DNA from 4 places in the Streptomyces sp. SCL15-4 genome. Region 4 is predicted to be linked to each of the others. Evidence: riboswitches for the same ligand, from Rfam matches in the RefSeq annotation. Region 4 holds a riboswitch; each other region holds the start of a gene.
The links. A riboswitch is a leader RNA that binds a small molecule or an ion and turns the genes downstream of it on or off. The one in region 4 is predicted to bind cobalamin.
Positions count from the first base shown of each region.

Region 1: linked by a shared signal. The riboswitch ahead of SCK26_RS36260 (iron ABC transporter permease) and the one ahead of SCK26_RS28680 (cobalamin biosynthesis protein) in region 4 are both predicted to bind cobalamin.
Region 2: linked by a shared signal. The riboswitch ahead of SCK26_RS18145 (HoxN/HupN/NixA family nickel/cobalt transporter) and the one ahead of SCK26_RS28680 (cobalamin biosynthesis protein) in region 4 are both predicted to bind cobalamin.
Region 3: linked by a shared signal. The riboswitch ahead of SCK26_RS13035 (ribonucleoside-diphosphate reductase subunit alpha) and the one ahead of SCK26_RS28680 (cobalamin biosynthesis protein) in region 4 are both predicted to bind cobalamin.

Region 1 covers NZ_JAOBTQ010000001.1:8,043,296-8,051,011, reverse strand. Annotated here, with positions in the region: gene SCK26_RS36265 (ABC transporter ATP-binding protein) at 1-67, opposite strand, end outside; gene SCK26_RS36260 (iron ABC transporter permease) at 70-1,125, opposite strand; cobalamin riboswitch at 1,233-1,368, opposite strand; gene SCK26_RS36255 (DUF4232 domain-containing protein) at 1,429-2,091, opposite strand; gene SCK26_RS36250 (MaoC family dehydratase) at 2,106-2,606, opposite strand; gene SCK26_RS36245 (hypothetical protein) at 2,647-3,621, opposite strand; gene SCK26_RS36240 (alpha/beta hydrolase) at 3,978-4,829, opposite strand; gene SCK26_RS36235 (alpha/beta hydrolase) at 4,872-5,597, opposite strand; gene SCK26_RS36230 (alpha/beta fold hydrolase) at 5,773-6,648, opposite strand; gene SCK26_RS36225 (pyruvate dehydrogenase) at 6,693-7,716, opposite strand, start outside.
Region 2 covers NZ_JAOBTQ010000001.1:4,150,075-4,157,790, reverse strand. Annotated here, with positions in the region: gene SCK26_RS18170 (Ig-like domain repeat protein) at 1-1,827, opposite strand, end outside; gene SCK26_RS18165 (DUF6445 family protein) at 2,017-2,703, opposite strand; gene SCK26_RS18160 (DUF4142 domain-containing protein) at 2,968-3,711, shown strand; gene SCK26_RS18155 (glycoside hydrolase family 13 protein) at 3,708-5,366, opposite strand; gene SCK26_RS18150 (ArsR/SmtB family transcription factor) at 5,446-5,796, opposite strand; cobalamin riboswitch at 5,875-6,060, shown strand; gene SCK26_RS18145 (HoxN/HupN/NixA family nickel/cobalt transporter) at 6,089-7,171, shown strand; gene SCK26_RS18140 (bile acid:sodium symporter family protein) at 7,068-7,716, opposite strand, start outside.
Region 3 covers NZ_JAOBTQ010000001.1:3,049,579-3,057,294, reverse strand. Annotated here, with positions in the region: gene SCK26_RS13040 (ribonucleotide-diphosphate reductase subunit beta) at 1-172, opposite strand, end outside; gene SCK26_RS13035 (ribonucleoside-diphosphate reductase subunit alpha) at 172-2,541, opposite strand; cobalamin riboswitch at 2,664-2,799, opposite strand; gene mctP (monocarboxylate uptake permease MctP) at 3,042-4,670, opposite strand; gene SCK26_RS13025 (DUF3311 domain-containing protein) at 4,667-4,930, opposite strand; gene SCK26_RS13020 (GntR family transcriptional regulator) at 5,065-5,826, opposite strand; gene nagB (glucosamine-6-phosphate deaminase) at 6,070-6,855, opposite strand; gene SCK26_RS13010 (SDR family oxidoreductase) at 6,966-7,716, opposite strand, start outside.
Region 4 covers NZ_JAOBTQ010000001.1:6,394,355-6,402,070, reverse strand. Annotated here, with positions in the region: gene SCK26_RS28705 (alpha/beta hydrolase) at 1-184, opposite strand, end outside; gene SCK26_RS28700 (class II aldolase/adducin family protein) at 532-1,284, opposite strand; gene SCK26_RS28695 (lysozyme) at 1,509-2,246, shown strand; gene SCK26_RS28690 (inorganic phosphate transporter) at 2,390-3,676, shown strand; gene SCK26_RS28685 (hypothetical protein) at 3,711-3,938, shown strand; cobalamin riboswitch at 4,100-4,243, shown strand; gene SCK26_RS28680 (cobalamin biosynthesis protein) at 4,341-5,285, shown strand; gene SCK26_RS28675 (cobyric acid synthase) at 5,282-6,790, shown strand; gene cobN (cobaltochelatase subunit CobN) at 6,787-7,716, shown strand, end outside.

The DNA of each region.
Region 1 (7,716 bases), 1.6 Mb from region 4:
GGTCGATGTGCTCGACCAGGCGGGTTCCGGCGGCCTCGATCGTGACGTCGTCGATGTCGAGTCGCATGCTCAGCGGCCTCCGAACGCGTAGCCGCCCCGCCGCATCAGCAGCAGGAACGCGGGAACGCCGACGACCGCGGTGATCACTCCGACCGGCAGCTCGGCCGGGGCGAACAGCAGCCGGGACAGTACGTCGGCCCACACCAGCAGCACGGCCCCCGCGAGCGGCGCGACGGCCAGCACCCGCCGGTGGTCGGCGCCGACCAGCATCCGTGCCACGTGCGGCACCATGAGCCCGACGAATCCGATGGCCCCGCTGACCGCCACCACCGTCCCGGTCACGGCCGCGGTGACGAGGAACAGCTCCCGGCGCAGCCGGGCCGGTACGGCGCCGAGCGCGGCCGCGGTCTCGTCGCCCATGGCGAGCGCGTTGAGCGACTCGGCCCGCCGGCGCAGCCAGGCCCAGCCGGCCGCCACGGTGATCGCGGCGAGCGGCACCTGCGCCCAGGTGGCACCGCCCAGGCTGCCCAGCAGCCACATCATCGCCGACCTGGCGGCCTCGCCCCGGGCCGCGCCGAACACCATGACCGTGGTGACGGCCTCGAAGCCGTACGCCAGCGCCGTACCGGTGAGGATCAGCCGCAGCGGCGTCAGGCCCCGCGGTGAGCGGGCCACCGCGTATACGAGCGCCATGGCCGCGAGTGCGGAGACGAAGGCCGAGGCGGACAGCGCCCACACCCCGAGTCCGGCGAACGCGCCGAGGAGGATCACGGCGTTGGCGCCCACCGCCGCGCCCGAGGAGACGCCGAGGACGAAGGGGTCGGCCAGCGCGTTGCGCACCAGTGCCTGCACGGCCACGCCGACGGTCGCGAGGCCCGCTCCGGCCACGGCGCCGAGCAGCACCCGCGGCAGCCGGATCTCCCAGACGATGGTGTAAGCGGCCGCGTCGCTCGCGCGCACGCCACCGCCGGTGAGCCCGGCCCACAGGAAGCGCGCCGCCTCCGCCCAGCCGACGTCGGCCGCACCGAGCTTGACACCGCCCACGAGGGACAACAGCAGCACCAGCGCCAGGGACAGGCTGAGCGGCGGCACGGGTATGCGGCTGGGAGCCGTACTTCGGCGCACGGGTGGGCCGTCCTTCACACGGGCCGCCGGCTGGACGTCGAGCAGGAGCAGCCCGCGCGGCCGTACCCGGCCGGGCGATCCCCTCTCGCAGTCCACGGCGAGCAGTCAACGGGTCGGTACGCCCCCGCAGGCGATCGGGCTCGCACGGCGACCGGTGGATCCGGTGCCGTGCACACCGTTGCGGGTCAGCGCCGGACTCTCACCGGACTTCCCCCACGGGAGGCAAGGGCAGCCTAACAAACGGTCCCCGGCGGCTCTTTCGGCCCCCGGGTCCGCCGTCTCGTGCCGCTGTGTGTCCCCGGGTCAGGCGCCCTCGCCCGGTCGCAGAGGGCTCACCCGGGGCACGGACGCCTTGCCCGTGTCGGAGACCTCGCCGCCCGTCCAGCGGACCGGGATCGGGGCCGTCTCGTCGGGCGGCGTGACGAGGACGGTCGCCGGTGTCACGGTGGTGACGCCGGTGCTCGCCGGACGGGCGTACGTCATCGCCGACCAGGCGCCGGCTCCGGGGGCCGGCGTCACGGTCCGCCTCTTCTCGCCGGTGGCCCGCTCGGGGTCCGGGGTGACCGCCTCGCCCGCGCCGTCGACGAACGCCACGCCGGGGAAGCCGGACACCGTGCAGGTGCCGCGGGAGACGTTGGTCAGGACGATGGCGAAGTCCGCCTGCCCGGCGCCGGGATGGTCGGCCCCGATGGACGCCCTCAGGTCGGCGGTGTGGCAGCGGCCTGTCGTCGCCGGTGCGGCGGACCCTGGTGACGCGGTGCCGTCGCCGGGCGACGGTGTCGGTGCGGCGTCACGGGCGCCGGACGGGCCGTTGCCGGAAGGTGCCGGGCCGGCGGTCCTCGCCGGTGCCGAGGGGCCGGGCCCGCTCGGGCCGTCCTGCGCGGTGCCGTCCGTGCTCCGGTCCGTGCAGCCGGCCAGTACGGCGCAGCCGAGGAGCACGCCGGGAAGGAGGATGCGGCGCGTCATGTCTCTTCCCGGGGTCACCGGCGCCGCAGCAGGTACTTGTGCTGACCGGACAGCACGAGTTCGCCGCGCTGGTTGTGGACGGTGGCGGACGTGGTCACCACTCCGTCGTCGCCCCGGGGCTCCAGGGCGGTGATGGTGAGGGCCGGGTAGAGGGTGTCCCCGGAGTGCACTTCGGCCAGGAAGGCGCAGGAGAGTTCGAGGAAGCTGACGAACACCTCGCCGATGAAGTGCGGGAACAGGGTGGCGCCGGGGGCGGTGAAGGCGAGGACCTGCAGGCCGTGCACCACCGGCGCCGAGTGGCCGTGTCTGCGTGCCCATTCGGCGTCGTAGTGCACCGGGTGGTTGTCCGCGGAGACGGTCTGGAAGGCGGCGGCGTGGGCGTCCGTCAGGGTGCGGCTGGGCGCCCGGAAGACCTCGCCGACGCGCAGGTCCTCGAACGTCCTGGCCGGCACCACGTGGAAGGCGTCGGGATCGAACGCCGCCGGTGCCGCCGGGGTGGTGTGGGGCTGTGTCATCGGAGTTTCCTCTCGTGGGGGCGGGGTGGCGTCGGCCGGCCTATCGGCGCGGGGCGACGGGGGCGGCCAGGAGGTTGGGGTCGTCGTCGGTGAAGTAGGCGCCGCTGGCGATGTAGGCGGTGGTGCCCCGTACGGCGAGCGAAGTCGGGTTCTCCAGTCCGTCGGCGCCGGTGAGCACCACCCGGTGCCGGCCGCCGGGCCGGACCAGGGCGATCTCGTTGTCCGCGTTGATCGCGGCGAGGAGGGTGTCGCCGTGGCCGGTGAACGCGAAGTCGTCGATGCCGGCCAGGCCGGTCGCCCGGGTCTCGACGCGGCCGGCCGTCCCCTGCCGGGTGACCGGGAAGCGGAGCACGGTGCCCCGGTCCAGGTTGGACACCCAGACCGCGCCGTGGTGGACCTTGATGCCGTTGGCTCCGAGGAATCCCGCGGCGGCCAGTTCGGGTGCGGCGGCCCAGCGGGTGGGCGTGCCTCCGGTGACGGGCACCCGCCAGACGGTGCCGAGGACCGAGTCGGCGACGTACAGCCGGTGTTCGTGGCGGTCGAGGGCCAGGCCGTTGGGCAGGCCGTCGGCCGGGAGTGCGGCGATGCGCTGCGGGGTGCCGCCGGGGCGCAGGCGCCACAGGCCGGTCAGATCGCTGCTTCCGGTGGCGTACAGGAAGTACAGCGTTCCGTCGTGGGCGCGGACGATACCGCCGAGGAAGGGTGAGGTGAGGGCGGGGGTGGTGGAGCCGGCCGGCGGTTCGGGCAGGGTGGCCAGGACGCGGACCGTGCCGTCGGGGCTGATACGGGCGATCCGGCGGCTGTAGGCGAAGGTGACGACGGCGCTGCCACCGGGTTCCAGGGTGATGTTCTCCGGTCGCTGTCCGGTGGTGATGTCCAGGTGGGCCACGACGCGCACGTCCGGCCGGGTGCCGGCGGTCGCCGTGGTCGCGGGGCCGGCGGCCGTCACGGCGAGGGCTGCCGCCACGGCGGAGGCCAGGAGACCGGTGCGCGTCCTTGCGAGGAATGGGGGCATGGGATCTGCCTTCTGCATCAGGTGATGTGCGGGTGGTGTGCCGGGTTCGGCCGGCGGACCTCTGTCGCGGCTCGCCGGTGCCGGAGCAGGCCGGTCGGAGGTCGTCGGGTCGTCGGACTCGTCCGGGGCCGCCGGTCAGGGGCCTGTCTGATGAAGCCCGCGCACGGCGTGGGGACCTCGGGCGCTCCGCCCGGAGAACGCGGTCGGAGAGGTCCTCTCCGGCCGTCGGCCTCGCCGCACGGCGCCAGGCGTCGTCCTCGGGCACACGGCGGGCCTCCTGGCCGACGGAGGACGTCGTGGCGCAGGACGTCGGGCGTGCCGGACGTCCTGCGCGTCGTGGACTCCGCCGGCCGCGGTCAGTGTCCGGGGCGAACGGAGCGGGCGGCGCTCAGGATCAGGTCGGTCACGGGCCCGGGGTCGCTCACGGACACCGCGTGCGGAGCGCGGACGGCGACGGTGCGGGCGCGGGCACGCTCGGCCATCCAGCGCTCGGCGGCCGGCGGGATGTTGCGGTCCTCGGTCGCCACGAGGTACCAGCTGGGGATCGTCTTCCACGCGGCGGCGGTGGCGGGTTCCCGGAGCGCGGCGAGGGCGATCGGCCGCTGTCCCGCGGCCATGACCTGGGCGGTTCGGACGGGGACGCCGGCCGCGAACTGCCGGCGGAACAGGTCCTTTTTGATGACCAGTTCCTCGCCCTGTCCGCCGCCGGGCAGCGGGTAGTACTGGGTGACGGTGGCCTGTCCCAGGGTGCTCCCGGGGAATCTGTCGGTGAGCTGGAGCGCGCTCTCCCCGACCTCGGGTACGAAGGCGGCGACGTAGACGAGCGCCTTGACGTGCGGGGCGTCGGCCGCGGCCTGGCTGATGACCGCTCCGCCGTAGGAGTGGCCCACCAGCACGACCGGACCGGTGACGCTGTCGAGGACACTGCGGATGTAGGCGGCGTCGCTCGCCAGTCCGCGCAGCGGCAGGGCCGGCGCCAGCACGCGGTGGCCGCGCCGCTGGAGGCGCTCGACGACTCCGCTCCAGCTGGAGGCGTCGGCGAACGCGCCGTGGATCAGGACCACGGTGGGTGTGTCCGGGCGCGCGTGCGGTCTGCCCGTGTCATGGGCCGTCGCCGGCGCGGAGTACGCGGCGCCCGCGGTGCCCAGCGCGGCGGCGCCGGCCAGGAGGGACGCGGTCACGGTACGGCGTGAGATCGGTGCGTTCATGGGTGGCTCTCTGTGAAAGGGGCGGGCTCGGCAGCCGGTGTCTCAGGCGGAGGTGGCCCGGACGGCTTCCTCGATCAGGTCGACGACGCGCTCGGGGTGGGAGAGCATCACCAGGTGGGAGGAGTCGACCTCGACGGTGGTCATGCCGGCCCGCTGGTAGCCGTAGCGCTCCACGTCCGGGTTGATGGTGTGGTCGGACGAGGCGACCAGGCCCCAGGAGGGCTTGGTCCGCCAGGCGGCGGCCGGTGCCGCGTCGGCGAACGCCTGGGCGGCGAGGGGGCGTTGGGAGACGGCGAGGACCTCGGCGAGGCGGACGTCGACGTCGGCGGCGAAGATGGCCGGGAACCGGTCGGGCCGGACCGACACGTCGGTGCCGTTCTCGGTCGAGCCCTCGATGGGGAAGGGCGTGTAGACGAGGGCGGCGGCGAGGTCGGAGTCCGGGAAGCGGCCCTGGAGTTCGCCGAGGCTCTCGCCCTTCTCCAGGGCGTAACCCGCGAGGTAGACCAGTGCCTCGACGTTGTCCTCGGTCCCGGCGACCGTGATGACGGCGCCGCCGTAGGAGTGGCCCACCAGGACGACGGGGCCGGGTATCTGGCGGACGATCGAGGCGACGTAGGCGGCGTCACCGATCAGGCTGCGGTTGGGGACGGCCGGGGCGACCACGTCCAGACCGCGGGCGAGGAGCCGGGGGATCACCTGGGCGTAGCTGGAGGCGTCGGCGAACGCGCCGTGGACGAGGACGACGGTCGGCTTGGGGGAACGGGACATGGGAGTGCTCTCTTTCGCAAGGCGTGGGCGGGGTGCGGGACGGCCTGCCGGCCGGGGCGGATCGCGGTGAGCGGGATGCCGCCGGTATGTGAGCGACCTTAGAGTCGGCGGGCGAGGTGTGTTTGTCCGTCAGTGCCCTGCTTGTGGTCTGTGCGTGCTCGCGGGCGGTGCACGGTCAGCCGCTCCAGTCGGCGAGGAAGTCCAGGAGTTCGCGGTTGACGACGTCCGGTCGCTCCTCCTGGCACAGGTGTCCGCACCGGGCGATGGGCACTCCGCGGACGTCGCGGGCCATGCCCCTCCACACGTCGAGGACGTCGTAGGCCTGTCCGACGGCGCTGAAGTCCTCGCCCCACAGAGTCAGCACGGGGCAGTCGATGAGCGTGTCCGCGTCCTCCTGGTCCTGGGCGACGTCCTGGGGTGCCGCGCGGTAGTCCATGCAGGACCCGCGTACGGCACCGGGCTGCTGGTAGGCGCGCACATAGACCGCGATCTCTTCGGGTGTGAGCATGTCCGGGTCGTACGACCAGCCGCGGTAGAAGTGGGTGAGCCAGGTCTCCTCACGGCCGGTGATGAGCGCCTCGGGCAGGTCGGGCACGCCGAGGAAGGTGAAGAACCAGTAGCCCTGCCGGGCGAGGCGCACGTCGTAGGTCTCGGCGATGATCCGGGTGGGGATGTTGTCCATGGCCACGAACCGGTCGATGCGCTCGGGGTGGTCCTTGGCGAACCGGGTGCCGACGCGGGCTCCGCGGTCGTGGCCGACCAGCGCGATCCGCTGGTGCCCGAGGTGGTCCGCCAGTGCGACGATGTCGCGCGCCATGGTCCGCTTGTCGTAGCCGGAGGCGGGTTTGTCCGTGTCGCCGTAGCCGCGCAGATCCGGTGCGACGACGGTGAACCGCTCCGCCAGCACGGGTATCTGCTTGCGCCAGCCGTACCAGGTCTCGGGGAAGCCGTGCAGCAGGTAGACCGGCGGTCCCTGGCCCGCGCTCACCCAGTGCTGCTTGATCCCGTTGAGTACGGCGGTGTGGTGCGTGACACCTGTCGGGTCCGACATGGCGAGGTCCCTTCGGATCGGTGGGGAAGGGTTACGGCGTCCGCTCACGGGCGCGGGACGTTGCGGAGGTTCGCCCGGGCCAGGTCGACCATGCGTCCGACGCCTCCGGTGAGGACGGTGCGGGTCGCCGACAGCGCGAACCCGGTGACCTGCTCGGTGGTGATCTTCGGTGGGATCGCGAGGGCGTTGGGGTCGGTGACCACGTCGACCAGTGCCGGCCCGTCGTGGGCGAAGGCCTCGCGCAGGGCTTCGCGCACCTGCGCGGGCTTCTCGACCCGGATGCCGTGTGCGCCGGCGGCGGTGGCGATGGCCGCGAAGTCGGTGTGCGGGTAGCCGGTGCCGTGCGGTGGCAGACCGTCGACCATCATCTCCAGGTCGACCATGCCCAGCGAGGAGTTGTTGAAGACGACGACCTTCACGGGCAGGCCGTGGTGGACCAGCGTCAGGAAGTCCCCCATCAGCATCGAGAAGCCGCCGTCGCCCGAGAGCGACACCACCTGGCGCGAGCGGTCGAGGAACTGCGCGCCGATGGCCTGCGGCAGCGCGTTGGCCATGGAACCGTGCACGAAGGAGCCGAGGATGCGGCGCCGGCCGTTCGGCGTCAGGTAGCGGGCCGCCCACACGCAGCACATGCCGGTGTCCACGGTGAACACCGCGTCGTCGGCGGCCTCCTCGTCGAGCACGGACGCCACGTACTCGGGATGGATCGGGGTGTGCCGGCCGACGTCGCGGGTGTAGGCTCCGACGGCGCCCTCCAGGGCGTGGGCGTGCCGGTGCAGCATGCGGTCCAGGAACCGGCGGGACGGTTTCTCCCGCACGGCGGGCGTCAGGCACCGGAGCGTCTCGCGTACGTCTCCCCACACCGCGAAGTCCAGCTGCGTGCGCCGTCCGAGCCGCTCGGGCTGCACGTCGACCTGGACGGTCCGGACGTGGCGGGGCAGGAAGTCCGTGTACGGGAAGTCCGTGCCGAGGAGCAGCAGCAGATCGCACTCGTGCATCGCCTCGTAGGCGGCGCCGTAGCCCAGCAGACCGGACATCCCGACGTCGTACGGGTTGTCGTACTGGATG
Region 2 (7,716 bases), 2.2 Mb from region 4:
GCCGTCGGAGCCCAGCTTGAAGTACGCGGGCTCGTCCGAGTGCCAGCGGCCCTGGTAGTACGTCTCGAACTCGAACTTCTGCGCCCGGTCCCGGTAGTACGACATCTTGGTCGTGACCAGCGGGTCCCTGTTCTTGTGGAAGAAGTAGTACGTGTGACCCCACGTCGACTTCTTCTTGTAGTGACCGGAGAGCGAGGTGGACACGCCGACCTTGGCGCCGACCGTGCTGGACGCGGAGGCAGACGCGAACCGGGAGTCGCCCGAGAACTTCGCGGTGATCTTGGCGTCCCGCTTCAGGCCGACGGTGACCGACAGGTTGCCGTCGGCGTCGACCTCGCCGGACTTCACCAGCTTGTTCGGCTTGTCGGAGCCGAACGGGTCGGCCCAGATCTCCACCGTGCGGTTCTTGTACGTCTTGCCGAGGTGCGCGGTGAACTTCACGTCCTTGCCGTACGCGTACACCTTGCCGTTGTTGTCGACGGTCAGCGCGGGCTTGGCGCGGGAGACGTCCACGGAGTCCGAACCCGAGCCCGCCGTGTGCCCGGCGTCACCCGCGTAGGCCACCGTGTACTCCACCTTGCCGCCGGCCGGCGGGGTGTCGGTGAAGGAGAACGTGCCGTCGGCCCCGGTGACCGCCGCGGGCAGCGCCTTGCCCTTCGGCGACTCCAGGTCGGTGCGGGTCACGGTCAGCTCGGTCCCGGCGGGCAGGGCGGCCGTGGCGGTGGCCCTGCCCTTGACGGTGAGCTGCTTGGCGCGGGTCGCGGTGGCCGGCGCGTCCACGGTGACGGTGGTGGCCGCCTTGGCGGGCGCGGTGAGCACGCGCAGGGAGACCACGTCCTGGCTGTTGCGGGTCACCGCGAACAGCCGGGAGCCGTCCGGGGCCCAGGCCAGTCCGGCGCGCACCAGCAGGTCGGAGCCGGAGCCGGTGCCGGTGTTCGGGAAGTCGTAGGAGCGCACCGCCTCGCTGCTGCCCGGCCGGAAGATGTACACGTCCGGGTCGTAGGAGCCGTCGATGCCGCCCGCGACCGTGCCGTCGGGCGCGACGGCGACCGAGTTCGGGTACGCGTCCGTGACGTACTTGCCGTCCTCGTTCAGGTCGGCGGTGCGGAACACCTGCTGGTAGTACGGCGCGCCGCTGGCCACCACGACGTCCTTGCCGTCGGGAGTGACCTGGAGGTCGCCGAGATTGCTGCCCGCCTCGCGGGTGCTCGCCCGTTTCACGGCGGTGCCCGAGGAGACGTCGTACGAGGCCAGTTCGACCGGGCTCTGCCCGAGCGCGCCCGCGACGAGCGTGTCCGAGCCGGGCGCGGCGTCCAGCAGCGGGGCCGCGTACCAGTCGCCGTCCTGGCCGAGGGTGACCTTGTGGTCCTCGGACGTCAGGTCGACGGAGCCGAGGTCGCCCGCGGCGGCGCCGCCGTAGCCGAACCACAGCCTGCCGCCGGCGAGGGCGATGCTGAGCGGCTTGTCGCCGACCTCGTAGCGGGTGGTCTCGGTGTCGGTGGCGGTGTCGAAGACCGCGATGGCGTCGAGGTCCTGCACGGCCGCGTAGAGCGTGCCGGAGTCGGCGGACAGCTCCAGGCCGTGCACGCCGGACAGGCGGGTGGTGAGCTGCTTGACGACCTGGCCGGCGAAGTCGGTGACGACGATCTTGCCGTTCAGCGGGTCGCTGACGAAGACCTGCTGGTGCACGGCGTCCACGACGATGTCACCGGTCTGCCGCACCGGCAGGACGGCGCTGGAGTCGGCGAACGCCGGGGCGGCGGCCAGGGCCGCCGAACCGATCAGGACGGCCAGGGCGGTGGCGGCCGTGAGAGAGCGCTTGCGCACGCTGATTCGAACCCCCCGAGACGAATGAAAGACAAGGGTGCCCGCGCGGACACGACTGTCTGCGGGCCCTCCGTGCGTGAGCCGTGGGCCGCGCGTGGCGTGTGCGAAGCGTAGGTCATGCCACTGACAACAGGCATACGGGTTCCGGTGGGCAGGGGCGGCTTTCGGACGCGCGGAGGGACGCGTCGCTCAGGCCATCCAGAAGAAGACCACGGTCATGCGTTTGTCCGGCAGGGTGCGGCCCGTGTAGGCGATCGCGCTGTGGACCAGGTTGGCGTGGTAGAGCAGCAGGCGGTTGTAGCGGTGGGGGACGCGGACGTCCTCCTCGAAGTGGTCCGCCGGGACGTAGCGGGTGCCGAGCGCCTCGACGAGGTTGGTGTGCGGGGCCCGGACGATGTTGCCGCCGAGCCGGCCGCCGGGCAGTGACTGGCGGTAGAAGGCGGTTCCGCACTCCTCGGGGGCGTCGGGGCCGAGATAGAGCACGGCCGCGTACCGGCACAGCGCGCGGGAGTCGGTGTGCGGGCGGGGCTCGCCCTCGCCCTCGCCGACCACCTGGACGCAGTTGTGATCGAGGGTGCCGCCGCCGGGCGCCCGCCGCACCCACAGCTCCTTCGCCCCGGTCGCCCGCTTCACCAGCCGTTCCACCCGGGCCAGTTCATCCGGTTCGAGGCCCGGCACCGCGCGCAGTCCCGGCCAGGTCTCGGAGGTGTACGGGTGGCCGCGGACCCAGTCGTCCTTGGCCAGGCACCGCTGCCGTACGGCGTCGACGTCGGGCAGGACGTCGTCCAGCACCCAGTAGTCGCGGCCCTCGGTGGGCTTGCGGTAGGGCAGGACGGGCAGCGCGGCGGGGGTGCGGGGGGAGGGCGGTGCGGGCATGCGGTGAATCTAGGCGCGCCCCTGGTCCGGTTTCTCCCGGGCGGAGGTCAACCTTCGGCCGCGCGGTGGTCAATCTTCGGCCAACGGCGCCCGGAGCAATCTTTACCCGTCACCGCTGAGAGCGACGGGCCGCGCGTCCGTACTGCTTGTGCGTACCGGACCCGCGCACCCCCGTGCGTCCGGACGTGGACGGAAAGACCCTCGGCAGGAGGCACGGTGCGCTTTTCGCGGAACGCGACGGGAACGCTGTTCGTGGGCGGTGCGATGGCCCTGACCCTCGCCGCGCTCGCCTATCCGGGCATGCTCGGCCTGAGCAAGGTCTCCAGTGCGCAGGACCGGGTCATCGCGAGCACGCAGTGGGGGCCGCTGACCGAGCAGGACCGGGACTTCGTGGTGAAGGTCCGGGCGGCCGGGCTGTGGGAGTACCCGGTCGGGCGGATCGGGCTGCGCAAGGGCGGCTCCAAGGCGGTGGTCACGGCGAGCCGGCACCTGGTCGACGGGCACGCGGCGCTCGACACCACCTGCCGGAAGATCGCCCCGATGCTGAACATCACGCTGCCCGACGAGGCCAGCCCTCAACAGCAGGGCTTCGTCCGCCAGTTGAACGGCGAGAGCGGCAGGCAGTTCGACACCGACTTCGCCAACATCCTGCGGATGACCCACGGCTCCATCTTCAACACGGTCGCGAAGATCCGCTCCACCACGAAGAACTCGCTGGTCCGGGCCCTCGCCGACCAGGCCAACGACACCGTGCTGGACCACATCAGCGTGATGGAGAAGACGGGTCTGGTCGACTTCGACCAGACCCTGTTCCAGCAGACCACCCCGCCGAAACTGCCCGACTCCGACCTGACCCCGCCGCCCCCGGCCGCCGGCCGGCCGGAGGTGGTCCTCACCCCGCCGCCGTCGGCCACCTCCACCCCGGTGGACATCGACGGCATCGCGGGCGGCGGCACCACGGGAGCCGGAGCCGGGGCCGGAACGAGCCCGGCCCCACCGGCCGGTTAGGCCAGCCACACGGTGGTGTCCGGTGGCAGCCCCCCGCCGCCCGGCAGCGGTGCACTGCTCAGACGGACCTCGCCGCCCGGCAGCGGCACCGGCTCGGTGCCCAGGTTGGTGACACTGCGCCAGGTCGCGCTGCGGCTGAAGTCCAGCACCCCGGCGGGCGCGTCCGGGGTCCAGGTCAGCGTCTCGCCGTCCAGCAGCTTGCGGCGCAGCCGCAGGGCCGTGCGGTACAGCTCCAGCGTGGAGCCCTCCACACCGGCCTGCGCCTCCACCGCGTACGCCGCGAAGGACGGCGGCTGCGGCAGCCAGCCGGCGCCGGGCCCGAAGCCGTACGAGGGCCCGGTCGTCGTCCACGGCAGCGGCACCCGGCAGCCGTCGCGGCCCTTGCGGGTATGGCCGGTCTGCTCCCAGATCGGGTCCTGGAGCACCTCCGCGGGCAGGTCGGCGACCTCGGGCAGGCCGAGTTCCTCGCCCTGGTACAGATACGCCGAGCCGGGCAGCGCCAGCATCAGCAGCGTCGCCGCCCGCGCCCGCCGCAGCCCGGCCGCCGGGTCGACCGCGGGCGCCGTGCCGTGGGTGAGCAGCCAGGCGTCCGGGTCGGTGCCGGGCGGCAGCACCAGCCGGGAGGCGTGCCGTACGACGTCGTGGTTGGACAGCACCCAGGTCGCGGGCGCCCCGGCGGCGCGGGCCGTGACCAGCGCGTCGGCGATGACCCCGCGCAGCTCCTCCGCGTCCCAGCCGGCCTCCAGGTACTCGAAGTTGAACGCCTGGCCGAGTTCGTCGGGACGGGCGTACAGCGCGCGCCGCTCGCCCGGCACCCAGGCCTCGGCGACGGCCATGCGCGGCGGCCGGTAGGCGTCGAAGATCTTGCGCCAGTCGCGGTAGATCTCGTGCACCTCGTCCCGGTCCCAGTACGGATGGCTGCCCGGCGGCAGGTGCCGCAAGGCGGCCTCGCCGGTCGTGCCGAGGGCGCCGAGGTCCCGCAGCGGTTCGTTGAGGTCCTTGGCCAGGCCGTGCGCGACGTCCACGCGGAAACCGTCCACGCCCCGGTCGGACCAGAACCGCAGCGTGGTGCGGAAGTCGGCGCGGACCTCCTCGTTGTCCCAGTTCAGGTCGGGCTGCTCGGGAGCGAACAGATGCAGGTACCACTCGCCGTCGGGCACCCGCCGCCAGGCGCTGCCGCCGAACACCGACTGCCAGTCGGTGGGCGGCAGTTCACCGCGCGCGCCGCGTCCCGCCCGGAAGACGTACCGCTCCCGGGCCGCCGAGCCGGGCCCGGCGCGCAGCGCCTCCTGGAACCAGGGGTGCAGATGGGAGGTGTGGTTGGGCACGAGGTCCACGACGACTTTCAGGCCCAGCCGGTGCGCCTCGGCGACCAGGGCGCCGAAGTCGTCCGAGGTGCCCAGGCGCTCGTCGACACCGCGCGGGTCGATGACGTCGTAGCCGCCGTCGGCGAGTTCGGAGGGGTAGAAGGGGCTCAGCCACAGGGCGTCGACGCCGAGCGCGGCGAGGTGGGTCAACCGCTCGGTCAGGCCCCGGAGGTCACCGAGGCCGTCGCCGTCGGCGTCGGCGAAGCTGCGCGGATAGACCTGGTAGATGACGGCCTGGCGCCACCAGTCGGGGTTCCTGGACGAGAGGTCCGGCGGCCGGTCTGCCATACGGGCTCCCAAGGGACGGACGACAGTAGGGAATCTGTATCTGTCCACATTGCCCGGAAGGGAACCTTTTCGGGGGCGCTCAGGCGGCGCAGTGCTCCAACAGGCCCCGTACGTCCTCGTCCACCACCCGATAGCGCACCACGCGCCCCTCTTTCTCCCCCGCCACGACCCCCGCCGCGCGCAGCAGCCGCAGGGCCTGGGAGACGGCCGGGTCGTTCATGCCCGTGGCGATCGCGAGGTCGGAGACGGCCAGCGGCCCGGTCCGGTGCAGCGCGAGCAGCAGGGCGAGCCGGTTGGCGTCGGCCAGCAGCGAGAAACGGTCGGCCCAGGTGCGCAGACGCCCCGCGTCGCCGATGGCGGCGATCGCCTCGCACACCCGGTGACCGTCGATGGTCCGACGATCGGCACGGTCGGCAGGCACGAGATGCATGGGCCCATCCTGGCAGGCGCCGATGTGATCTTGAATACCTGCCCGACTGCGCAGCTATGCAGGAAAGCGCGAGCCCCTCTACGGTGGGCGGGCCGTGGTGCTCGGGAAGTCGATGCAAGGTCGACGCGGCCCTCGCCACTGTGATCGGGGAGTTCCCGTTCCGTCCGGCACACCGCCGGGCCACTGGTCGCAGGACCGGGAAGGCAGGAACGGCGGACGTACGACCCGTAAGCCAGGAGACCGGCCACGGCAACTCACGAAGTGATCCACGAGGTGCTGGAGCGTGAACCCGATGGCCGATGCTGCTTCTTTCCGCTGGCGACGCGAGGACACCGTCAAGACGGCGGGGCTGCTGGTGGTGATCCTCGCCCTGCATGTCGTCGCGTTCGGGATTCTCTATCTGCTGGTCGCGCCCCGGCACTACAAGGTCGGGACCGAGGTGTTCGGTGTGGGGCTCGGGATCACCGCCTACACCCTCGGGATGCGGCACGCCTTCGACGCCGACCACATCGCGGCGATCGACAACACCACCCGCAAGCTGATGGCCGACGGCAAGCGGCCGGTGTCGGTGGGGTTCTGGTTCGCGCTCGGGCACTCCAGCGTGGTCGTGCTGCTGGCGCTGCTGATCGCGGGCGGCACCTCGCTGGCCGGGAAGGTGATGAACGAGGGTTCCGCCACCCACCAGGTGCTCGGGGTGCTCGGTACGACGATCTCCGGGTCGTTCCTCTATCTCATCGCCGCGCTGAACCTGATGGCCCTGGCGGGCATCCTCAAGGTCTTCCGGGCGATGCGGGCGGGAGCGTACGACGAGACGGAGCTGGAACGGCACCTGGACTCGCGCGGGTTCATGAACCGGCTGCTGGGCCGGCTGACCAGGTCCGTGTCCCGGCCGGGGCAGATGTACCCGCTGGGCTTCCTCTTCGGGCTCGGCTTCGACACGGCCACCGAGGTCACCCTGATGGTGATGGCCGGCTCGGGCGCGGCGGCCGGCCTGCCCTGGTACGCCATCCTGTGCCTGCCGCTGCTGTTCGCCGCCGGGATGAGCCTGTTCGACACCCTGGACGGCACGTTCATGAACTTCGCCTACCAGTGGGCGTTCGCCAACCCCGTCCGCAAGGTCTTCTACAACCTCGCCATCACCGGCCTGTCCATCGCCGTGGCCTTCTTCATCGGCACCATCGAACTGGTCGGCGTCCTGCACGAGAAGTTCCACCTCAGCGATCCGGTCACCGGCTGGGTGGCCGGCCTGGACCTGGGCAACGTCGGCTATCTCATCGTCGGCCTGTTCGTGGCGGTGTGGGCGGCGGCGCTGGGGTACTGGCGGCTGGCGCGGGTCGAAGAGCGCTGGTCGGTGCGGGCGGCGCCGTCCGACTGAGCCGGCGGGCGAGCGCGGCGCAGACCACCAGCTGGAGGGTGTGGTAGAGCATCAGCGGCAGGACGGTCATGGCGACCTCGTCCGCCGGGAACAGCACGGAGGCCATCGGCAGCCCGCTCGCCAGGCTCTTGGTCGCCCCGCAGAAGACCGCCGTCACCCGGTCCTCGCGGAGCAGCCGCAGCGCCCGCGCCGAGCGGTCGGCGAGCAGCAGGGCGAGCGCGAGCAGCACCGCCACGAGTGCGCCGAGCAGGAGGAGGCGGCCGGGGGACACCCGCTGCCAGATGCCGGTGGTCATGCCCTGGCTGAACGCCGCGTAGACGACGAGCAGGATCGAGCCCCGGTCGCAGCGCCCGATCACCTTGCGGTGCCGGCCGAGCCAGCCGGAGATCCAGCGCCGCACCGCCTGCCCGGCGAGGAACGGCAGCAGCAACTGGACGGCTATGTCGCCCAGTTGGCCGTACCCGACCGGAACGCCGCCGCCCTTGCCGCCGCCGATCAGCGCGACGGCCAGTACGGGGGTGAGCAGCACGCCCAGCACCGTGGAG
Region 3 (7,716 bases), 3.3 Mb from region 4:
GTTCCTCGGGGGTGAGCTTGGCGAGGTCCGCGACGTCGGAGTGGAGGTCGACCTCCTCGACGGTCCAGGTGTTCTTGATGGCGTCCCGGTAGCGCTCGTAGAAGTCGGGGTAGCGCATGGGGCGGAGAGTCAGCTCGAAGCCGGGGTCGAGCAGGCGGGTGTTGCGGGTCATTACTGGCAGGCCTCGCAGGACTCGGGGTTTTCCAGGGAACAGGCGACCGCTTCGGGGTCCGCGGCGGCCTGTGCGGGGAGGGTGGGCTGCGCCTGGGCGGCGCGGGCGATGCGTGTCGCGGGGCGCGAACGCAGGTAGTACGTGGTCTTCAGGCCCGACTTCCAGGCGTAGGCGTACATCGAGCTGAGCTTGCCGATGGTCGGCGTCTCCAGGAACAGGTTCAGCGACTGGGCCTGGTCGAGGTAGGGAGTGCGGGCGGCGGCCATGTCGATCAGGCCGCGCTGCGGGATCTCCCAGGCGGTGCGGTACAGGGCGCGGATCTCGTCGGGGATCCACTGGAAGTCCTGGACGGAGCCGTTGGCCTCGCGCAGGGCCTCGCGGGTGCGGGCGTCCCAGACGCCGAGGTCCTTCAGATCCCGCACCAGGTAGGAGTTGACCTGGAGGAACTCGCCGGACAGCGTCTCGCGCTTGAACAGGTTGGACACCTGCGGCTCGATGCACTCGTACACACCGGCGATCGAGGCGATGGTGGCCGTCGGCGCGATCGCCAGCAGCAGCGAGTTCCGCATGCCCGTCCTCGCGATGCGCTCACGAAGGGCGTCCCAGCGCTCGGGCCAGGTGAACTCGGTGTCGTAGTGGTCGGGGTGGAGGACGCCCTGGGCCGTGCGGGTCTTCTGCCAGGCGGGCAGCGGGCCGTTGCGTTCGGCGAGGTCGGCGGACGTCTCGTACGCGGCGAGCATGATCCGCTCGGCGATCCGCGTGGACAGCGCCTTGGCCTCGGCGGAGTCGAAGGGCAGCCGCAGCTTGAAGAAGACGTCCTGGAGACCCATCGCGCCGAGGCCGACCGGCCGCCACTTCGCGTTCGAGCGCCCTGCCTGCTCGGTGGGGTAGAAGTTGATGTCCACGACGCGGTCGAGGAAGGTCACGGCGGTGCGGACGGTGGCGTCCAGGCGGTCCCAGTCGATGCCGCCGTCGCGGACGAAGGCGCCGAGGTTGACGGAGCCGAGGTTGCAGACGGCCGTCTCGCCGTCGTTGGTGACTTCGAGGATCTCGGTGCAGAGGTTGGAGGAGTGGATGACGCTGCCGGGCTCGGCGGTCTGGTTGGCGGTGCGGTTGGCGGCGTCCTTGAAGGTCATCCAGCCGTTGCCGGTCTGGGCCAGGGTGCGCATCATCCGCCCGTACAGCTCGCGGGCGGGGAGGGTCTTCTTGGCGAGGCCGGCGGCTTCGGCCTTGCGGTAGGCGGTGTCGAAGTCGGTGCCCCACAGGTCGACGAGTTCGGGGACGTCGGCGGGGGAGAACAGGGACCACTGGGCGTCGGCGTTGACCCGGCGCATGAATTCGTCGGGGATCCAGTGGGCCAGGTTGAGGTTGTGGGTGCGGCGGGCGTCCTCGCCGGTGTTGTCGCGCAGTTCGAGGAATTCCTCGATGTCGGAGTGCCAGGTCTCCAGGTAGACGGCGGCGGCGCCCTTGCGCCGGCCGCCCTGGTTCACCGCGGCGACCGAGGCGTCCAGGGTCTTCAGGAACGGCACGATCCCGTTGGAGTGCCCGTTCGTCCCCCGGATCAGCGAACCCCGCGAGCGGACCCGGGAGTACGACAGCCCGATGCCGCCGGCGTGCTTCGACAGCCGGGCCACCTGGTGGTAGCGGTCGTAGATGGAGTCCAGCTCGTCCAGGGGCGAGTCCAGCAGATAGCAGGACGACATCTGGGGGTGACGGGTGCCGGAGTTGAACAGGGTGGGGGAGGAGGGCAGGTAGTCCAGGCGGCTCATCAGGCCGTAGAGCGAGGCGACCTCGTCCACGGAGCGGACCGTGTCGTCCTCGGCCAGGCCGCTGGCCACGCGCAGCATGAAGTGCTGGGGCGTCTCGATGACCTTGCGGGTGATCGGGTGACGCAGCAGATAACGGCTGTGCAGGGTGCGCAGGCCGAAGTAGCCGAAGCGGTCGTCGGCGCCCTCCGCCACGGCCGATTCCACCAGCGCGTCCAGCCGCTCGGCGTGGATGCGGACGAACGCGGCGGTGCGGTCGGCGACCAGGCCCTCGCGGTGGCCGACCGCGATCGACCCGGTGAAGGAGGTCACGTCCTGGGAGGCGGCCTCGGCCCGGATCGCGAGGGTGAGGAGCCGGGCGGCCAGCCTGGAGTAGGCGGGGTCCTCGGCGATCAGGCCGGCGGCGGCCTCCGTGGCCAGCTCGCGCAGTTCCGCCTCGTCGGCCCGCGCGGACCGGCCGCGCAGCGCGGCGGCGGCGACCCGCCCGGGGTCGGCGTCGGGCAGGTCGGCCGTCAGCTCGGACAAGGTCCGCAGCAGCGCGGCACCGGGACCGTCGGTCTCCGGTCCGCTGACCGGAGCCGGGTCTGCTGGCGCGATGGTCACGTGGGGGTCTCCCTCGCTCGGCACGGAGCCTGGCGGAGGGCAGCGGTGACCACGAGCGCGCACGGCGTCGCGTCCGCCGGCCCATTCCACGAGGCCCGGACGTCGGAACGCACCCGGACCGGACGGCCGGGTGGGCTGCCGGCAGGTCCTCGGACTGAACAGGCGCGCGGACACGCAAGTACACCGTTGCGGGACAGTTCCGGATTCGCACCGGATTCCCCTGCGACGACAGCGAGCACGAGCATACATCTAGTGCCGGGCTGCCTCATCACCCCCAGATGTTGTGTCGCCCCCGCTCCGGTGCGTCAACGCGCGGCCGGGGAGCGTGATGCCGGGGCGGCGGCGGGAGCGGTTGCGGGCGCCCGCCGGGGCCGGCGCGGGCGGCGCGACGGCGTGCCGGCCGGAGCGGGACACGGCGCCGGATCCGCCGGGCGGGTACGGCGACGGGCCGCCGGTGAGTGTGCTTCCGGCGGCCCGTCGCGCGGGGTGGACCCGGTGCCTCAGTGGCCGGCGCCGGCCGTGGCGGGCGGCAGCTCCACCTGGACTCCCGGGTCGCCGGAGTCCGCCGTGTAGTCCTCCGGCCTGGTCTCGTCGATGCCGTCCGGGGCCTTCACGGCCTTCAGGACGAACGTCAGGACCACGGTGACCAGGACGTTCAGCACGAACGCCGTCAGACCGATGTAGCCGATCTCACCGATGCCGGGGATCTCCTTCGCGGAGCCGCCGAAGTGCTTCTGCGTCGGCGAGGCCACCCCGTACGCCGCGACCGTGCCGTAGACCATGCCGACCGCCCAGCCGGCCAGCAGCGCCCAGCGGTGGAACCAGCGGGTGAACAGGCCGCCGACCAGCGCCGGGAACGTCTGGAGGATCCAGATGCCGCCCAGCAGCTGGAAGTTGATGGCGACGGTCTTGTCCATCGTGAGCACGAAGGCCAGGGCGCCGACCTTCACCAGCAGGGAGACCAGCTTGGAGACCTTGGTCTCCTCCGCGGCCGTCGCGTTCGGCTTGATGAAGTCCTTGTAGATGTTGCGGGTGAAGAGGTTGGCCGCCGCGATGGACATGATCGCCGCCGGGACCAGCGCCCCGATGCCGATCGCCGCGAACGCGATGCCCGTGAACCAGTCCGGGAACATGTCCTCGAACAGCTGCGGGATGGCCAGCTGGCCGTTGGAGACCTTCACTCCGGCCGCGATCGCCATGAAGCCCAGCAGCGCCAGCAGTCCCAGCATCAGGGAGTACAGCGGCAGGATCGTGGTGTTGCGGCGAATCACCTCACGGCTCCTGGACGACAGGGTCGCGGTGATCGAGTGCGGGTACATGAACAGCGCGAGCGCCGAGCCGAGCGCCAGCGTGGCGTACGTCCACTGGCCCGCCTCCGGCGGCGTCACCGCTCCGCGCGGCTTGCCGGTGGCCGGGTTGAGCTGGCCGAACGCATGGCCCGCCTTGGCGAAGATGTCGTCGAACCCGCCCAGCTTGATCGGGATGTAGATGATCGCCACCACGATGACGATGTAGATCAGCGTGTCCTTGACGAACGCGATCAGCGCGGGGGCGCGCAGGCCGGAGGAGTAGGTGTAGGCCGCCAGCACACCGAAGGCGATGAGCAGCGGCAGGTCCTTCACGAACCAGTTGGTGTTCTCGCCGCCGCCGACGCCCATCACGTCCAGCACCGCCTGGATGCCGACCAGCTGGAGCGCGATGTACGGCATCGTCGCCAGGATGCCGGTCACCGCCACCGCCAGCGACAGCCCCTTCGAGCCGAACCGGCCGCGCACGAAGTCGGAGGTGGTGACGTACCCGTGGCGGTGCGAGACCGACCACAGGCGGGGCAGGAAGGTGAAGATCATCGGGTACACGAGGATCGTGTACGGCACCGCGAAGAAGCCGGACGCGCCCGCCGCGTAGATCGCCGCCGGCACGGCGACGAAGGTGTACGCCGTGTACAGGTCACCGCCGAGCAGGAACCAGGTGATCCAGGTACCGAACGACCGTCCGCCCAGGCCCCATTCGTCCAGGGAGTGCTCGTTCTCGGCCCTGCGCCAGCGCGCGGCCAGGAAGCCCATGACCGTGACGGCCAGGAAGAAGAAGATGAAGACGCCGAGCGCGACTCCGTTGACACCGTCCTTCACTTCGCCGCACCCCCGTTCGCTTCCTTGCGGGCGCGCTGGTCACGCTGCCAGAGCTTGTACGCCAGCATGGTGAGCGCGGTGGAGATCAGCACCCAGAGCATCTGGTACCAGTAGAAGAACGGCACCCCGATGAGCGTGGGGTCGGTCTTGGCGTACGAGCCGACCCACAGCATCGCCACGAAGGGCGCGACGAGACACAGGGCGATGACCACCCTGCCCGGTGTCACCACCGGTGGTCTCACTTCAGGCGTTTCGGACATGCCACGGCTCCGTCCCCTTGCTGATCACCTGTGTAATGAGCAGGAAATCTAGGTGACGGGGTCATGGCAGCGGAAGCCCTCGTCCGCATATCGGTATATCGATTCAGCGAACGCGTACCGCCGTTGCCCGGCGGTTACTCCGTCGGCCGCTTCAGCCGGGCGACGAACTTGTACCGGTCCCCGCGGTAGACCGACCGCACCCACTCCACCGGCTTGCCCTCGAGGTCCAGCGAGTGGCGGGAGAGCATCAGCATCGGCAGGCCCACGTCGGTGCCGAGCAGACCCGCCTCGCGGGGAGTGGCCAGGGAGGTCTCGATGGTCTCCTCGGCCTCGGCGAGGTGGACGTCGTAGACCTCGGCGAGCGCGGTGTACAGCGAGGTGTACTTCACCAGCGAGCGCCGCAGCGCCGGGAAGCGCTTGGCCGACAGATGAGTGGTCTCGATCGCCATCGGCTCGCCGTTGGCCATGCGCAGCCGCTCGATGCGCAGCACACGGCCGCCGGTGGTGATGTCGAGCAGCTCGGCCAGCCGGTCGTCGGCGGTGATGTACCCGATGTCCAGCAGCTGCGAGGTCGGCTCCAGGCCCTGGGCCCGCATGTCCTCGGTGTAGGAGGTGAGCTGGAGCGCCTGGGAGACCTTGGGCTTGGCGACGAAGGTGCCCTTGCCCTGGATGCGTTCGAGCCGGCCCTCCACGACCAGTTCCTGCAAGGCCTGGCGCACGGTGGTCCGGGAGGTGTCGAACTCGGCGGCCAGCGTGCGTTCGGGCGGGACCGGCGTGCCCGGCGCCTGCGTCTGCGTCATGTCGAGCAGATGCTTCTTCAAGCGGTAGTACTTGGGCACGCGCGCGGTACGGGTGATGCCTGCCTCGTTCTCCGCACTGCTGACGTCGGTGCTCATGCTCTGCCTTCCCGGCTCCGGATGCCGAAAGCGACCGACATCCCATCGGCCACGGCTCACATCGTGGCACGGGTTGCCGTACCGGCACTCCACCCGCACGCTCCGTGATCCCCTCTGTATACCGCCGCACCCGCTGTTGGTCTAGTCCATCGACCCTCGGGGAGCCGCGCGGCCGGCGGCCGGAGCGGGGGCCCGGCCGGAGCCCGTCCGGCCCGCCGCCCGGCCCCCGGTCGGTGATCCCGGTCAGATCCCCTGCCACTCCGGCTTGTTGGCGTAGGTGTGGCGGAAGTAGCCGGCCAGCTTCAGCTTGGACGCGGCGGCCTCGTCGACGACCACCGTGGCGTGGGGATGGAGCTGGAGCGCGGAGGCGGGACAGACCGCGGCGACCGGGCCCTCTACGGTCGCCGCGACCGCGTCCGCCTTGCCCTCGCCGGTCGCCAGCAGCACCAGGTGCCGGGCCTCCAGGATCGTGCCGATGCCCTGGGTGATGACGTGGTGCGGGACCTGCTCGATGTCACCGTCGAAGAAACGCGCGTTGTCGATCCGGGTCTGCTCGGTCAGTGTCTTGATCCGGGTGCGCGAGGCGAGCGAGGAGCAGGGCTCGTTGAACCCGATGTGCCCGTCGGTCCCGATGCCGAGCAGCTGGAGGTCCACCCCGCCGGCCTCGGCGAGCGCCCGGTCGTACGCCTCGCACGCCGCCTGGACGTCCTCCGCCGTGCCGTCCGGCCCCATGAACGCGTCCATCCCTATGCCCAGCGGCTCCAGCACCTCGCGGCGCAGCACCGAGCGGTAGGACTCGGGATGGTCCGCGGGCAGCCCCACGTACTCGTCGAGCTGCGCGATCCGCGCCCGGGAGGCATCCACGGCGCCGGAGCGCACCTTGGCGGTCAGCGCCTGGTAGATGGGCAGCGGAGTGGAGCCGGTGGCCACGCCGAGCAGGGCGTCGGGCTTGCGTCGCAGCAGCTGGGCCATGGCCTCGGCGATCAGCTCGCCGCCCGCCGCGGCGTCCGGAACGATGACAACTTCCACGCTGGGCCTGCCGTTCTGAAGTGGGCTCTGTGCTCTCTATGTGGTTTAGACCAATCTAACAGAGGCGGGTCCCGAGGCGCGGGAAGAAACGGGGAAGGTCCGGGAAACTCTCAGGTGAGCGAACCTCCCGTCGCGTCCAGCCAGTGACCGGTCACCCAGCGCCCGTCCTCCGAGACCAGGAAGGCCACGACATCGGCGACGTCCGCCGGTGTTCCCACCCGTCCCAGCGCCGACAGCGCGGCGGCCTGGGCCAGACCGTCCTCCGTGCCGTACAGGAGGTCGGCGGTGTTGTCGGTGTCGATGATCCCGGGTGCCACCGAGTTCACCGTGATCCCGCGCGGGCCGAGCAGCTTGGACAGGTCCCGGGTGAAGACGTCCAGCGCCGCCTTGGTCATCGAGTAGGCGATGAGGTGGGGCATCGCGGCGGTCCGCGCCAGGCCGGACGATATGTTCACCACCCGCCCGCCGTCGCGCAGCCGGTCCGCGCCGAGCCGGGTCAGGAAGAACGGGGCCTTCACGTTCACCGCGAACAGCCGGTCGTACTCCTCCTGCTCGATCTCGCCGAAGGGGCGCGCGGTGCCGATGCCCGCGTTGTGCACGAGGATGTCCAGCCCGTCCGCGTGCCGGTCGAACTCCTCCCACAGCCGCTCCGCGTCCCTGGGCGTGCCCAGCTCCACGCCGATCGCGAACGCCGAGCCGCCCGCCGCCTCGATCGCGGCCACCGTCTCCTCGGCCGCCTTCGCGTTGGTGCCGTAGTGCACCGCCACCCGCGCCCCGTCGCGTCCCAGCCGCTCGGCGATGCCCCGCCCGATACCCCGGCTCGCCCCCGTGACCAGTGCCGTCTTCCCCGTCAGCGCGCCC
Region 4 (7,716 bases):
CACGGGTGAGCGTGATCCGGCCGGCGGCCGTGCCGTGCACGGTGAGCCGGGGCTCGGTGGGCAGCGGACGGCCCGCGGACACCTTCAGCGCGGCGTCGCTGGCGAGCCGGCCGGCGACCACGGAGGCCGTGCCGGCGGCCAGGGCGGCGGTGACCGCACTGGCGGTCGCGGTGACGGTACGCACGGCTCCAGTGTCAGGGGGACGGCGGACGGCGGCCAGCGGAGGCGCGGGGCGGGGTGAGGAACGCGGGAGCAGCGGGGCGGAGCGGTCCGGCAGGGCGCGGCGGAGTGCGGTGAGCGGAGGCGGCCAGGCCCGGCGGAGGTGGGCCAGCGCGGCCGGCAGGACGCGGCCGAGCAGGGCCGGCGCGGTCCGCGCGGGCGCGGACGGTGCCGGCTGGGCCCGCGCGCGTGCGGTGAGACGGTCCGGCAGGGCCGGGTGGAGCGGCCGGGGCCGACCGGGCGGGACGTAGGGTACCGGCGGGGCGGGTGCGGTCCGCGGGGCGCGGGACGGGTTGCCGCTCGGCAAGGGGATCACCTCCGTTGGCCGTATCCCTTCAAGAGTTCCCCGGCCTCCGCGAGTTGTGCCTCGGTCAGCAGGGACGGGCTCAGGCCCGGCACCGACGACGCCGTCAGCCACAGGCGGCACATCCACTCCAGCTGGGCGGTGCGGTCGTAGGCCTGATCGAGGGTGGCGCCGTAGGTGACCGTGCCGTGGTTCCGGAGCAGGCAGCCGGAGCGGCCGTCGAGGGCGCGGAGCATGTTCCCGGCCAGTTCGTCGGTGCCGTAGGCGGCGTAGGGGGCGACCCGTACGGGACCGCCGAGGGCGGCGGCCATGTAGTGGACCAGCGGCAGCTCGGGGACGAGCGTGGAGACCGCGGTGGCGTGCACGGCGTGGGTGTGGACGACCGCGCGGGCGTCGGTGGTGCGGTAGACGGCGAGGTGCATGGGCAGCTCGCTGGTCGGCACGAGGCGGCCGAGCACCTGGCGGCCGGTGAGGTCGACGCCGGTGAGGTCGGCCGGGGTGAGCCGGTCGTAGGGCACGCCGGAGGGGGTGACCAGCACCAGGTCGCCGACGCGGGCGGAGACGTTGCCGGAGGTGCCGACCACCAGTCCGTCGAGGACGGTCCGCCGCGCCGTGGCGACCACCTCGTCCCAGAGCCGCGCCACGTCCTGCCCCGCCCCGGCCGCCTCATCGCCCGGCCCGGCCCCCTCCACCCCGGCCGGCCCCGTGTCCCGCCGTTCGTCCGGTCGCCCGTCTTCCACGTTCCGTCGCGGTTCAGCCATGCGGTGATCCTGCCAGCCGCCGGGGCGGTGCGGGGAGCGGGCGGGGCGGTGGTTCCGGGCCGGGAGCCGTGGGGCCGAATGGGCGGAATTAGGGGTGAAACGCCTTAAATCGACGCCACTTCGGTGAGCGGCGGACCTTGAATGACTGCCTCCTGCCCACCCCACGGCCGCCGCCGCTCCCGAGGCCCGGCGCGCCCGTCGACCGCCATCCCCGGGGGAGCCGCATGGCCCGTGTACCCACCCTTGCCCGTCGCCGCGCGAGCGTCCTGGCGGCGGCCGTGGCGGCGGTCCTCGCCCTCACCGGCCCCGCGACCGCCGCGGCCAAGCCGCCCAAGGGCCACGACGTGTCGTCCCACCAGCGGACCGTGGACTGGCCGGCCGCCCGGAAGAAGGGCGCGCGGTTCGCCTACGTCAAGGCGACCGAGTCCACGGGCTACCGCAACCCCTACTTCGCCGGGCAGTACTCCGGCGCCCGCAAGGCGGGGCTGATCCGGGGCGCGTACCACTTCGCCCTCCCGGACCGGTCCTCCGGCGCCAAGCAGGCCGCGTACTTCGTGCAACACGGCGGCGGCTGGCGGGCGGACGGCTGGACGCTGCCGCCGGCGCTCGACATCGAGTACAACCCGTACAACGCGCGGCGCAGGTGCTACGGGCTGAGCAAGAAGGGCATGGTCGGCTGGATCCGTTCGTTCAGCGACGAGACCCGGCGCCGGACGGGCCGCCGCCCGGTGATCTACACGACGACCCAGTGGTGGAAACTGTGCACCGGCAACAGCCGCGCCTTCTCCAAGGACCACCCGCTGTGGATCGCCCGGCACGGCGCGGCACGGCCGGGGACGCTGCCCGGCGGCTGGCGGTACTGGACGTTCTGGCAGTACCGCACGACGGGCACGCTGCCGGGTGACCAGGATCTCTTCAACGGCACCCTGGACCGGCTGCGGATCTTCGCGCGGACCCGGTAGCCAAGGGGCGCCCGGCCCGGCGGCGCGAAACACGACTCCGGCATGGCATTACCGACACCACCACGCCCGTCCCAGTTCATCTTCCGTTCACTCAGGTTGCCTACGTTCGTCCAGCCAACGACCTCGAACGATTGCCTGGGTAAATGGAAAGCTTCTCGCTGATCCTCGCGATAGTGGTGGTAACCGCTCTCGCGTTCGATTTCACGAACGGTTTCCACGACACCGCGAACGCGATGGCCACCACCATCTCCACAGGCGCCCTGAAGCCCAAGATCGCGGTGACCATGTCCGCCGCCCTCAATCTTGCGGGCGCCTTCCTCTCCGTGGAGGTCGCGAACACGATCTCCAAGGGTCTCGTCGACGAGACCGGCATCCGTCCCGAGGTCATCTTCGCCGCCCTGGTCGGCGCGATCCTCTGGAACCTGCTGACCTGGCTGGTGGGCCTGCCCTCCAGTTCCTCGCACGCCCTGATGGGCGGCCTGGTCGGCGCCACCGTCGCCTCCGCCGGCTTCGACGCCGTCCACGGCGGCGTCCTGGTCACCAAGGTGCTGCTGCCGGCCGTCGCCGCGCCGGTCGTGGCGGGCCTCGCCTCGTTCCTGGCCACCCGGCTCTCCTACGGCGTCGGCGGCACCGCCGGCACCGAGGCGAGCCGCAAGGGCTACCGCGCCGGCCAGATCGCCTCCGCCGGCCTGGTCTCCCTCGCGCACGGCACCAACGACGCCCAGAAGACGATGGGCATCATCACCCTGGCCCTGATCGCGGGCGGCTCCCTCGCCCCCGGCTCCAACCCTCCCACCTGGGTGATCCTCTCCGCCGGCCTGGCCATCGCGCTCGGCACCTACATCGGCGGCTGGCGCATCATCCGCACCATGGGCAAGGGCCTGACCGACCTGGAGCCGCGCCAGGGCTTCGCCGCCCAGACCGGCGCCGCGACCGCCATCCTGGCCTCCTCCCACCTCGGCTTCTCCCTGTCCACCACCCACGTCGTCTCCGGCTCGGTGATGGGCGCGGGCCTCGGCCGCAAGGGCGGCGTGGTCCGCTGGTCCACCGCGACCCGCATGGCCGTCGCCTGGGTGCTCACCCTGCCGGCCGCCGCGCTGGTCGGCGCGGGCGCCGAGTCCGTCACCGACCTCGGTGACTGGGGCACCGCCGCCGTCGCCGTCTTCCTGGTCGCCGCGAGCGCCGCGATCTGGAAGATCTCCCGCCGCGAGGTCGTCGACCACACCAACGTGGTCGAGGAGACCGGCGAGCCGGCCGGTGTCGTCACCGCCGCCATCGCCGCGGTGACCCCGCCGCCCGCCGGTCAGATCACCGACGGCCTGACGGTCCCGGTCGGCGGAGAACTGACGACGGCGAACCTGACCGCCACGATCCCCGCCCCGGCCACCGAGCCGGCCCCCGCCGCCGTTCCGCCGGCCGCCACGGTCTGACCCCGCCCGCACGGTTACTGAAGGAAGCATCCCCATGAAGATCGACTGGGCGGCCCTCGGCTCCGTTCTGGGCACCAGCGTGGTGTTCACGGTGGGCCTGGTGGCCCTGTTCACCCTCGGCATCAACGGCCTGTCCCGCCGCGAGCGGGCCGCGGCCCAGGGCGGCTCCGCCGCGCTCGCCGTCACCGGCGCCTACGCCTGCTTCGCGGCCTGCGCGGCGGCCGTGGCCTACGGCATCTACCTGATCGTGGGCAAGGGCTGACCGCCCGTCCCCGATCCCCGCGACCCGCCCCGCCGACCGGCCCGTCCGCCGGAGCCGGCGGGGCGGACGCATGCCGGAGCGGTCCCGTCGGGCCCGCCCGGCGCCCCGGCGATGTGGGCCTCAGCACAGTCGGGCATCCCAGGTCAAAGGCAAGTTGACGGCCCTTCCGGGCACGTGGTGGACTGCCCAGGCCATGTACGGCGGCAGAAGAGGAAGCCGGTGCGAATCCGGCGCGGTCCCGCCACTGTCACCGGGGAAGAACTCCCCGGGAGCCAGGAACTCTCGCCGCCGGAATCCGTCGAACCAGGGCGTGGACACCCTGAGTGAGGACATGAATCGCCATGCTCGGCTGCCGTATGACCCATACCGGGAACGCCCCTGTGCCCACGGCCGGCTGAGCCGATGGGTGCCGATCGCACATACGCGTACGGCGCCGCCGCCGGCGTCCTCGGCGACCTGCTCCTCGGCGATCCCCGCCGCGGGCACCCGGTCGCCGCGTTCGGCCGCGCGGCCACGGCCGTGGAAGGCGCCTTGTGGCACGACCACCGCGGCTGGGGCGCCCTGCACACCGCCGTGTGCGCCGGTGGCGCCGTCGCGCTGGGCGCGCTGGCCACCCGCGCCGTACGCCCCTGCCGTACCGCCTCCGTCGCGCTGACCGCCGCCGCCACCTGGGCCGTCATCGGCGGCACCACGCTCGGCCGCGAGGCCCGCACCGTCGGACGCGCCCTGGCGGCGGGAGACGTCGACGCCGCCCGCGCCCGGCTGCCGCATCTCTGCGGCCGCGACCCGCAGGCGCTGGACGCCGACGGGATCGCCCGGGCCGTCGTCGAGTCGGTCGCCGAGAACACCTCCGACGCCGTGGTCGGCGCCCTGGTCTGGGGAGCCGTGGCCGGGGTGCCGGGACTGCTCGGGTTCCGGGCCGTCAACACCCTGGACGCCATGGTGGGCCACAAGTCGCCCCGCCACCGCCGCTACGGCTGGGCCTCCGCCCGCCTCGACGACGTCGCCGGCTGGCCGGGCGCCCGGCTGACCGCCGTCCTCGCCGCCGTCGCCGGACCCGACCCGCGCGGCGCCCTGCGCACCTGGAAGGCCGACGCGGGCAGGCACCCGAGCCCCAACGCCGGTCCCGTGGAGGCCGCCTTCGCGGGCGCCCTCGGCGTGCGCCTGGGCGGAACGCTCTCCTACGGCGGCCGGGTCGAGCACCGGCCCGTGCTCAACGGCGGCACCGGACGCGCGGTCCGGGTCACCGACATCGACCGGGCCGTACGGCTCTCCCGCCGCGTCGGCCTGCTCGCCCTCGGCACCACGCTCGCCGCACGCGCACTGGTGAAAGGACGTGGGAAGTGAACGGTGGCCTCCTCGTGGCCGGCACCACCTCGGACGCCGGCAAGAGCGTCGTGACGGCCGGGATCTGCCGGTGGCTGGTCCGCCAGGGCGTGAAGGTGGCGCCGTTCAAGGCGCAGAACATGTCCCTGAACTCGTTCGTGACCCGGGAGGGCGCGGAGATCGGCCGGGCCCAGGCCATGCAGGCCCAGGCCTGCCGGATCGAGCCGACCGCGCTGATGAACCCGGTGCTGCTCAAGCCCGGCGGCGAGCAGATCAGCCAGGTCGTGCTGCTCGGCAAGCCGGTGGGCGAGCTGAGCGCGCGCGGCTACCACGGCGGACGCCAGCAGCGGCTGCTGGGCACCGTGCTGGACTGCCTGGCCGAACTGCGGGGCACGTATGACGCGGTGATCTGCGAGGGGGCGGGCAGCCCGGCCGAGATCAACCTGCGGCGGACCGACATCGTCAACATGGGCATCGCGCGCGGCGCGCGGCTGCCGGTGCTGGTGGTCGGCGACATCGACCGCGGGGGCGTCTTCGCGTCCTTCTTCGGCACGCTCGCCCTGCTCTCGAGCGAGGACCAGGAACTCGTCGCCGGTTTCCTGGTGAACAAGTTCCGCGGCGATGTCGGCCTGCTGGAGCCCGGCCTGGACATGCTGCGCGGCCTCACCGGACGGCGGACGTACGGCGTGCTGCCCTTCCGGCACGGACTCGGCATCGACGAGGAGGACGGACTGCGCGTCTCCCTGCGCGGCACCGTCCGCGAGTCCGCCGTCACTCCCCCGGTCGGCGCGGACGTGCTCCGGGTCGCCGTGTGCGCGATCCCGCTGATGTCCAACTTCACCGACGTGGACGCGCTGGCGGCCGAACCGGGCGTCGTCGTGCGGTTCGTGGACCGGCCCGAGGAACTGGCCGACGCCGACCTCGTGGTGGTCCCCGGCACCCGCGGCACCGTGCGGGCGCTCCAGTGGCTGCGAGAACGCGGGCTGGCGGACGCACTCCTGCGCCGGGCCGCCGAGCACCGCCCCGTCCTCGGCATCTGCGGCGGCTTCCAGATCCTCGGCACGCACATCGAGGACGAGGTCGAGAGCCGCCAGGGCCACGTCGACGGGCTCGGGCTCCTGCCCGTGCGCGTGCGGTTCGCCCGCGAGAAGACCCTCACCCGGCCCGGCGGGCAGGCCCTCGGCGAGCGCGTCGACGGCTACGAGATCCACCACGGCGTGGCCACGGTCGAGGGCGGCGAACCCTTCCTCGACGGCTGCCGCGTCGGCCAGACCTGGGGCACCCACTGGCACGGCTCACTGGAGTCGGACGGCTTCCGGCGGGCCTTCCTGCGCGAGGTGGCCGCCGCCGCGGGCCGCCGCTTCGTACCCGCGCCGGACACCTCCTTCGCCGCGCTGCGCGAGGAGCAGCTCGACCGGCTCGGCGACCTGATCGAACAGCACGCGGACACGGACGCGCTGTGGCGGCTCATCGAGTCCGGCGCGCCGCAAGGACTGCCTTTCATCCCACCGGGAGCGCCCGCATGAGCACAGTGTTGTTGTTGTCGACCGCCGACACGGATCTGCTGGCGGCCCGGGCCTCCGGCGCCGGTTACCGTATCGGCAATCCGACCCGGGTCGACGTCGCCGAGGAGCTGCCGGCCCTGATCGAGGGCGCGGACCTGGCCGTCGTACGGCTGCTGGGCGGCAAGCGGGCCTGGGAGGACGGGCTGGCCGTGCTGAAGGCGTCCGGCGTCCCGACCGTCCTGCTGGGCGGCGAGGCCGTACCGGACGCCGAGCTGATGGCCGAGTCCTCGGTGCCCGCCGGTGTGGTCGCGGAGGCGCTGAAATACCTGGTCGAGGGCGGCCCGGCGAACCTGCTGGAGCTGTCCCGGTTCCTGTCGGACACCGTGCTGCTGACCGGTGAGGGCTTCGAAGAGCCGCACCGCATGCCCGAGTTCGGCGTGCACGGCGCCTACGAGACCCGGGAGGACCGCCCCACGGTGGGCGTGTTGTTCTACCGGGCCCACGAACTCAGCGGCAACACCGCCTTCGTGGACACCCTGTGCGAGGCCGTCGAGGCGGCCGGCGCCAACGCCCTGCCCGTGTACTGCGGTTCGCTGCGCGACGCGGACCCCGCGCTGTACGAGCTGCTGGGCCGGGCCGACGCGCTGGTGGCCACCGTCCTCGCGGCCGGCGGCACGCACGCCTCGCAGGCCTCCGCCGGCGGCGACGAGGAGTCGTGGGACATCGGCGCGCTCGCCGACCTGAACGTCCCCGTCCTGCAAGGTCTGTGCCTCACCTCCTCGCGCGCCGCGTGGGAGGAGTCCGACGCCGCCCTGTCCCCCATGGACGCGGCGATGCAGGTCGCCATCCCGGAGTTCGACGGCCGGCTGATCACCGTCCCGTTCTCCTTCAAGGAGCAGGGCCCCGACGAGGTCCCGGTGTACGCCGCCGACCCCGAGCGGGCCGCC